2 regions of the Streptomyces sp. NPDC020875 genome follow, and region 1 is predicted to be linked to the other one. Evidence: riboswitches for the same ligand, from Rfam matches in the RefSeq annotation. Region 1 holds a riboswitch; the other holds the start of a gene.

Region 1 (4,162 bases):
CATCGGAAATATGGCACGACTCCTTTATACGGGAGCCGTGTTAAATGCGGTCGCATTCCGTGTTGCCGAAATGTTGCGGTCCGCCGCCCGCCCCCGCGGGGCCGGGCGGTGCCGATTCGCCGCGGCTCCCGGCCGGGGCGCGATCGCCTCAGACCGGCCCCCGTACCCCCACCCGGGCTGCCCGGCCGGTGCCCGCCGCCGACCGCCCCCTCGCCTGCGGGCGACCCCGGACCGGCGGCCGTTCGAGGGCGCCGTCCGGGGCGCCCGGCCCGCGGAGCCGGTGGAGCCCGGCGGCGCGCTCCGTGTGCAGGGCCGTCAGGGTCCGGGCCCGCTCGGCGTCACCGCGGCCCACCGCGTCCACGATCGCCCCGTGCTCGGCCCAGCACTCGGCGGACCGTCCGTGAGCCGACTCCACCAGGTACATCCAGGCGATCTTCCGCCGGACCGGGGTGAGCAGCGCGATCAGCCCCGGACTGCCGGACGCCTCGGCGAGGGTGTCGTGGAACCAGGCGTCCAGCGCCCGCGGATCCCCCGCCCGGCCGTCACCGGCCGCCCGCTCCCGCCCCAGCCGGACCAGTCCGCGCAGTACCCGCAGATGGCCCTCCGTGCGGTGCCGGGCGGCCCGGGCCGCGGCCAGCGGTTCGAGCAGCGTACGGATCTCCAGCAGATCGGCCGCCTCCCGGCCGGTGGGCTCGGCGACCGACGCCCCGGCATGGCGCCGGGTGGTGACGAAGCCCTCGGCCCGCAGGGTCCGCAGCGCCTCGCGCACCGGGACCCGGGAGACTCCGTACCGCTGGGCGAGTTGTTCCTCGGTGAGTCGTTCGCCGCGCCGGAACACGCCGGAGACGATGTCGTCGCGAATCGCCCTGCAGACCGAATGCGCGGGAACCCGCATACTGCACCTCCGCCGTGGTCCGGGAAATCATTTGCGGTTCTTATTTCCCGGCCGACTCTATGTCAGCCGATCGGGAATTCCGACTGTTCCCGATAACCCGGCAGTTCATTTCGGCCAAGGGCGGCCGATTCCGTACGGCGGCGGCCCGTACGGTATCGCGCGGCCGGGGCGGGGCCGGGAACGCCGCGTGCCCCGGCGCGCGGGGCGCCGGGGCACGGGAGGAACAGGGGGACAGCCCGCCCGGACGGACCGGGGGCGGTGTCCGCCGGGGCGGGGGGTGTCAGATCTTGACGCCCTTGCCCCGCAGATAGGAGACGGGGTCGACGTCGGAGCCGTACTCCGCTCCGGTCCGGACCTCGAAGTGGAGGTGGGCGCCGGTCGAGTTGCCGGTGGAGCCCGCGCGGCCGATCTCCTGGCCGGGCATCACGCTCGCGCCCGCAGCGACCGAGAGGGACGACAGATGGGCGTACTGCGTGTAGGAGCCGTCGCGCATCTGGATCACGACGTTGTAGCCGTACGCGCCGCCCCAGCCCGCTTCGACGACCGTGCCCGCGCCCACGGACACGATCTTCGTACCCGTGGAGGCGTGGAAGTCGATACCGGTGTGGCTGCCGGAGGACCAGAGGGAGCTGTTGGCCCGGTACGAGGTGGTGACCTCGGAACCGGCGACCGGCGACGTCCAGGTGTTGAGGAGCCGCTTGCGCTCCGCCTCGCGGGCCGCCCGCTCCCGGGCCTCGCGCTCCGCCTTGGCCCGCTCCTCCGCCTGCCTCTTGGCCTCGGCCTCCGCCTCTGCGCGGGCGTTCGCCTCCTGCTTCTGGGCGTGCGCCTGGTCGGCGACCTGGGAGGCGAGGGTGTCGGGGCCGGAGAGCGTCCGCAGGGAGCCGGTGTCGTCGGCGGCCAGGATCTGGATGGAGCCGGTGTCCTCGGCGCTCAGACCGCCCGTCTCGGGGCCCTGGTCGCGGCCGTCGTTGTCGGAGGCGAACGCGGGGGCGGCGAAGGTGCCGATGACGCCGGTGGTGGCGAGGGTCGCGGCTCCGGCGAGGCTCGCGCTGCGGCGCGTCACACGGCTCGGGGCACGGTGCTTCCCGTGGGATCGGGCGAACGCCATGAAAGGCTGGTCCTTTCCTTCCTTCTCGCCTACCGGGTTAGCTGACGGGTTCGGAGAAGAGGAAGGTCTCCTACGGTTCCTCCGCGGGCTGCGAAGGTTCCGATTCACCCCAAGGGGAACATGGGTCCCCGGCTCCCCTGGGCTCGCGCCTGACGGGGACTCGGCGATGGCTGTCCGTGCCGCGGTTGCGGCGCCTGCCTGCGAACAGCCGGACCGACGCTAGGCGCGGCGCGTGTCGATCACCAAACAAACAGCCCTCTTTGTTGCTCATGCCACAGCACGTGTCGGTCAACTTCCCATCAAAACGGACAGCTGACGGGGCGGCGGGGGGCGACGGCCGTACTTCGGTTACCCGTTCGGCCCGTCTGCACCCCCGGCCGGATCCCTCCGGCCGGTTTCCGCCCCCGGCCCGGGTGGTCCCGCCGCCCGGACGGCCCGGGCCCGTTCCCGGCGGCCCCTCGCGCCCCGTGCCCGTACGAAAGCACCGGGCACCGGTTCCGTACGGGCACGACACGGCCCCGGTCCCGTACGCGGATGCGCGCGTACGGGACCGGGGCCGGTCGGTCCGTCTTATTGGTCTGTCCGGCTGTCCGTCGGCCCGGATTCCGCCGCCGGGCCGCCGGTTCAGCCCTTGACGACGGTGACGTCCCCGATCCCCAGCTCCCTGACGGCGCCCTCGATCTCGGCCGCGTCACCGACCAGTACGGTCACCAGCCGGTCGACGGGGAACGCGCTGACGACCGCCGCGGTCGCCTCCACCGTCCCGGTCTGCGCCAGCCGGGCGTACAACTGCCCCTGGAAGTCGTCCGGGAGGTGCTGCTCCACCTGGTCGGCGAGCGTGCCCGCGACCGACGCCGCCGTCTCGTACCGCAGCGGCGCGACCCCCACCAGGTTCTGTACGGCGACATCGCGCTCGTCGTCCGTCAGCCCCTCGGCCGCCAGGGTCCGCAGCACCGTCCACAGATCGGCCAGCGCCGGGCCCGTGTTGGGTGTGTCAACGGAGCCGCTGATGCCCAGCAGGGACGCGCCCGAGCCGTCGGGGGCGGAGCACAGCACCTGGGCGAAGGCCCGGACGCCGTACGTGTACCCCTTCTCCTCGCGCAGCACCCGGTCGAGCCGGGAGGTGAGGGTGCCGCCGAGGCAGTACGTGCCGAGCACCTGCGCGGGCCACACCCGGTCGTGCCGGTCCGCCCCGATCCGCCCGATCAGCAGCTGGGTCTGGACGGCGCCCGGCCGGTCCACGATCACGATCCGACCCGTGTCGTCGGCGGAGATCTCCTCCCGGGCCCGGGGCTCGGCCCCGTCGCCCTGCCAGGCGCCGAGGGTGTCGGCGAGGACGGCGTCCAGGTCGATCCCGGTCAGATCGCCGACCACGACCGCCGTGGCGGTGGCGGGCCGGACATGGGCCTCGTAGAAGGCCCGGACGGCGGCGGAGTCGATCCGGGCCACCGTCTCCTCCGTCCCCTGCCGGGGGCGGGACATCCGCAGCCCGGCCGGGAAGAGCCGGCGGTACAGCTCCTTGGCCGCGCGGCGGCCCGGGTTGGCCTGCTCGTGCGGGATCTCGTCCAGCCGGTTCCGGACCAGCCGCTTGACCTCTCCGTCGTCGAAGGCGGGACCGCGCAGCGCCTCCGCGAGCAGCCCGAGGGCCTTCGGCAGCCGGGAGACCGGCACCTCCAGCGACACCCGGACGCCGGGGTGGTCGGCATGGGCGTCGAGGGTCGCGCCGCAGCGCTCCAGCTCGGCCGCGAACTCCTCGGCGGACCGCTTGTCGGTCCCCTCCGACAGGGCCCGGGCCATGATCGTGGCGACCCCGTCGAGCCCTTCGGGCTCGGCTCCGAGCGGGGCGTCGAGGTTGATCTCCACGGCCACCACCTGCTGGCCGGGGCGGTGGCAGCGGAGCACGGTCAGCCCGTTGGGGAGCGTGCCGCGGTCCGGGGCGGGGAACGCCCAGGGGGTGGGCACCCCGGAGGCGGGCCGGGGGTGGAAGTCCATCGTGGTCAGCGGCTCGGCGGCGTCGGTCACTTGTCCGCCCCCTCTTCTGCGTCGTGGTCGGTCTCGTTCTCCGCGTCGGCGCCGGGCACCGGCTCGTACACCAGCACGGCCCGGTTGTCCGGGCGCAGCCGGGCAGCGGCCACCTCGCGGACCTCGTCGGCGGTGAC
Region 2 (4,162 bases), on a different contig from region 1:
TCGGTGCCGACACGCGTACGTCCCCGGACACGGTACGGGACCGCGGCCGGGGACGTGGCGCACGACGGGGCTTGCCGGGGTGCCGGTCAGCCCTCGGGAGGCGTCGGCCGTCGACTGTCGGCATCGGCCTCCCGGGTGTCAGCCCTTGAAGCGGGGGAACGCGCTGCGGCCCGCGTAGACGGCCGCGTCGTCCAGGATCTCCTCGATCCGGAGGAGCTGGTTGTACTTGGCGACGCGCTCGGAGCGGGCCGGGGCGCCGGTCTTGATCTGGCCGCAGTTGGTGGCGACGGCCAGGTCGGCGATGGTGACGTCCTCGGTCTCGCCGGAGCGGTGCGACATCATGCACTTGAAGCCGTTGCGCTGGGCCAGCTCGACCGCGTCCAGGGTCTCGGTGAGGGACCCGATCTGGTTGACCTTGACCAGCAGGGCGTTGGCCGAGTTCTCCTCGATGCCGCGGGCCAGCCGCTCGGGGTTGGTGACGAACAGGTCGTCGCCGACGAGCTGCACCTTGGTGCCGAGCTTCGCGGTGATGGTGTTCCAGCCGTCCCAGTCGTCCTCGAACAGCGGGTCCTCGATGGAGACCAGCGGGTACGCCTCGACCAGCTCGGCGTAGTACTCGGTCATCTCGGCGGCGGTCCGGGACTTGCCCTCGAACTCGTAGACGCCGTCCTTGTAGAACTCGGAGGCGGCGACGTCCAGGGCCAGCGCGATGTCGCGGCCGGGGGTGTAACCGGCCTCCTTGATGGCTTCCAGGATGAGGTCGAGCGCCTCGCGGTTGGAGCCGAGGTTCGGCGCGAAGCCGCCCTCGTCGCCGAGGCCGGTGGAGAGGCCGCGGCCCTTCAGCACCTTCTTGAGGGTGTGGTAGACCTCGGTGCCCCAGCGCAGGGCCTCGGAGAAGGACTCGGCGCCGATCGGCGCGATCATGAACTCCTGGATGTCGACATTGGAGTCCGCGTGGGATCCGCCGTTGAGGATGTTCATCATCGGGACGGGCAGCAGGTGCGCGTTCGGGCCGCCGAGGTAGCGGAAGAGCGGCAGGTCCGACGCCTCGGAGGCGGCGTGCGCCACGGCGAGGGAGACACCGAGGATGGCGTTGGCGCCGAGGGAGCCCTTGTTGTCGGTGGCGTCCAGGTCGAACATGGCCTGGTCGATCAGGCGCTGCTCGGTGGCGTCGTAGCCGACCAGCTCGGGGCCGATCTGCTCGATGACGGCCAGAACGGCCTTCTCGACACCCTTGCCCAGGTAGCGGTTGGGGTCCCCGTCGCGGAGCTCAATGGCCTCGAAGGCGCCCGTGGAGGCACCGGAGGGCACGGCAGCACGGCCGGTGCTGCCGTCGTCGAGGCCCACCTCGACCTCGACCGTGGGGTTGCCCCGGGAGTCGAGGATTTCCCGGGCTACGACGACGTCGATGGACGGCACGAGCATCTCCTTCTGGGATGTGACGCGTGGGATGCGGGTTTGTTTCGGCCCTTGCGGTCACGAGCCTAACCGGACGGGGGGCGCCGTCCCGCCGGTGCCCGCCCCCTGGGACGAAAAAGAGTACGAAGAATCGCGGTGACCGGCGAAGGCCGCGCCACTACCCGCCGGTAACGGCTCTCACCTGCGCTCTCGCCCGCTCAGACGGGTGTACGGAGGCATCGGCGGCGGGGCCGTACGGGGCCGTGGGGCGGGTTCGGCGCGGGGGTGATCCGGGGGCGATACGGGGAACCCCGGACCGGCGCGTACGGGGGAGTCGCGCCGGCCCGGGGCGGTGGCCGTCTCCGGGCCGGGGCCGTGATAGGACCCGGCGCGAGGACGGCCGGGGGGACGGACCCGTGGGGGGTGGGCCGCCGCGGGGACGGCGGCGGCCCGGGGCCCGTCGGGGGTCAGCTCAGGTGGAGCAGCTGGCCCGGGAAGATCACGTCGGCGTCGTCGACGATGTCCTCGTTCAGCTCGAAGAGCTTCTGCCAGCCGCCCGTGACCTGCTCGGCCTCGGCGATCTTGCTCAGCGTGTCGCCGGCCTTGACCTCGTAGGTGCCGTCGCCCTTCAGGAAGCCCTTGGCGGGACCCTGGGACTTCTTCGGCGCCTGCTTCTGGGCCGGGGCCTCGGCGCGCTCGGAGCGGGTGGTCGGGGCCTCGGCCCGCTTCTGCTCCTTCGGCGCGGCCTTGGGCGCGGCCTGCTTCTTGGGCTGCTCCTGCTTCGGCTGGGCGGGGGCCTGCTCGGCCGCGCCGCCGCCGTACGGGGCGTTGGAGAGGCCGACACCACAGCTCGGCCAGGCGCCCTTGCCCTGGCCCGCGAGGACCTTCTCGGCGATCTCGATCTGCTGGGCCTTGGAGGCCAGGTGCGCGTTGGACGCGTACTTGGTGCCACCGAAGGCGGCCCACGTCGACGGGGAGAACTGGAGTCCGCCGTAGTAGCCGTTGCCGGTGTTGATGGACCAGTTGCCGCCGGACTCGCACTGGGCGACCTTGTCCCACTCGGCGGCGGTGGCGGCGGAGGCGGAGGTGGCGCCCATCAGCGGGGCGGCGATGGCGGCACCGGTGATCCCGGCGAAGGCGGCGAACTTGGCGGCCTTGGACGGACGGCGGTGCTTGCCCTTGGTGGCGAACAGCATGGCGGATCTCCTCACCGACGCCTACGAGGTGAGCTGTCGGGTTCGAGCGCAGTGAGTTGCCCGGCCGGACGACCCTCGGGTCGTACGGCTTCACCCCTAGCCGGGGTCCGCCGTCCTCGCGGACGGCGGACGGGACCGGCACAAACCTGGGTCCCCCGCTCCTGCCTTCGGCGCTGTCGCGACGACTGTTCCCCCCGACCGACGGCAGGATTCGGCGTGACGGTCAGTGGTGCCCGCTTTGGCGAGCGGTCCAGACCGTAGCCACAGCCGTCCCGGTTCTTCAAAGACGGAACATCATGGGCAAATCACCCATCCCGCCCCTCCGGTAACTTGCGTTTCCGCAGGTGACGCGCGGAATCGGCAATTCCGGAAGGGCCGGGACGACGACCTGGGCAAAGAGACTCATGTCTCACTTACGCGAAACCGGACATTTAATGACGAATCACTACGTCAATTTCGCCGGGGCGCACGCTACTTCGGCTGAAGATCAAGGCTCTGGCCAGGCAGGATGAGGTCGGGATCAGCACCGACCACCTTCTGGTTGGCCTCGTAGAGCGCCGGCCAGCCGCCGGGGACGTCCTTCGCCTCCGCGATGGCCCAGAGATTGTCGCCGGTGCGCACCGTGTAAGTACCGGACGCCGGGGCGGTTTCGCCCGCGGTGTCCTTACTGTCCTTCGCGGTGGTCCCGTTCGCGGGGTCCGTGGCACCGGATCCGCCCGCGCTTCCCGGGTCGCCCTGGTTCCGGGCGTCGGCCCGGCCCGGGGTGTCGCCGCGGGACGTCCGGTCGGGGCCGGACATCCGGGACGGGTCGATGGCGTCCACGGCGGCGTCCGGGGCGGTCGCGTCGGTACGGGCTCCCGCACCGGCGTCCGTACCCGCGTCGGCACCTCCGGCACCGGCCTTCGGGGCGCCGCCGCCCGCCGTGCCCGGCTCCGTCGCGGGCGTACCGCGGTGCTTGCCGGTCCCGGGCGCCTCGGCGGACTTGCCGGGCGTCTCCTTCTTCTGGCCCGCGTCCGCCCCGGGCGTCGCCGCACCGGTGTCCCGGCCGCCCGCGTCACGCGGCTCGGCCGGGGCGGTCTCCTTGGCCGCGTCCGCGGCGCGCTTCGCCGCCGGGCCGCTCGGCACCGGATCGGCGCCCGGGTCGACGCCGGTCGAGGCACCCGCCCCGAGCCCGGCGTTGGACCCGCACGACGGCCACGCCTTGACGCCCTGGGCCGCGAGCACCTTCTCGGCCACGGCTATCTGCTGGGAGCGGCTCGCCAGATCGGGCCGGTCGGCGAACTGCGCACCGCCGAAGGCGTCCCAGGTCTCCTGGGAGAACTGAAGACCGCCGTAGTAGCCGTTGCCCGTATTGGCGCTCCACTGCCCGGCGCTCTCGCACTCCGCGACCCTGTCCCAGACCGCGGAGTCCGCGGCGGACGCCGAGGTCGCGCCGAGGAGCGGGATCGCGATCGCGGACCCCGTCACCCCCGCTGCGACGACCAGGGCCGGGGCCTGTCGAGGACGGCGATGTCGACCATTCCCGGAGAGCATGCGCTGAGCCTTTCCGCTGAGGGCTGGAACGGGGG

The links. Region 1 has a riboswitch for cyclic di-AMP ahead of AB0G74_RS10010 (M23 family metallopeptidase). Riboswitches for the same ligand answer to the same signal wherever they lie in the genome.
Positions count from the first base shown of each region.
Region 2: it holds a riboswitch for cyclic di-AMP, as region 1 does, so the genes downstream of both, AB0G74_RS04375 (transglycosylase family protein) here and AB0G74_RS10010 (M23 family metallopeptidase) in region 1, are expected to answer to the same signal.

Region 1 is NZ_JBFADP010000013.1:100,328-104,489, reverse strand. It holds gene AB0G74_RS10015 (GntR family transcriptional regulator) at 149-895, opposite strand; gene AB0G74_RS10010 (M23 family metallopeptidase) at 1,176-2,003, opposite strand; cyclic di-AMP (ydaO/yuaA leader) riboswitch at 2,015-2,179, opposite strand; gene AB0G74_RS10005 (pitrilysin family protein) at 2,628-4,025, opposite strand; gene AB0G74_RS10000 (pitrilysin family protein) at 4,022-4,162, opposite strand, start outside.
Region 2 is NZ_JBFADP010000005.1:45,924-50,085, reverse strand. It holds gene eno (phosphopyruvate hydratase) at 139-1,419, opposite strand; gene AB0G74_RS04375 (transglycosylase family protein) at 1,866-2,594, opposite strand; cyclic di-AMP (ydaO/yuaA leader) riboswitch at 2,598-2,777, opposite strand; gene AB0G74_RS04370 (transglycosylase family protein) at 3,066-4,061, opposite strand.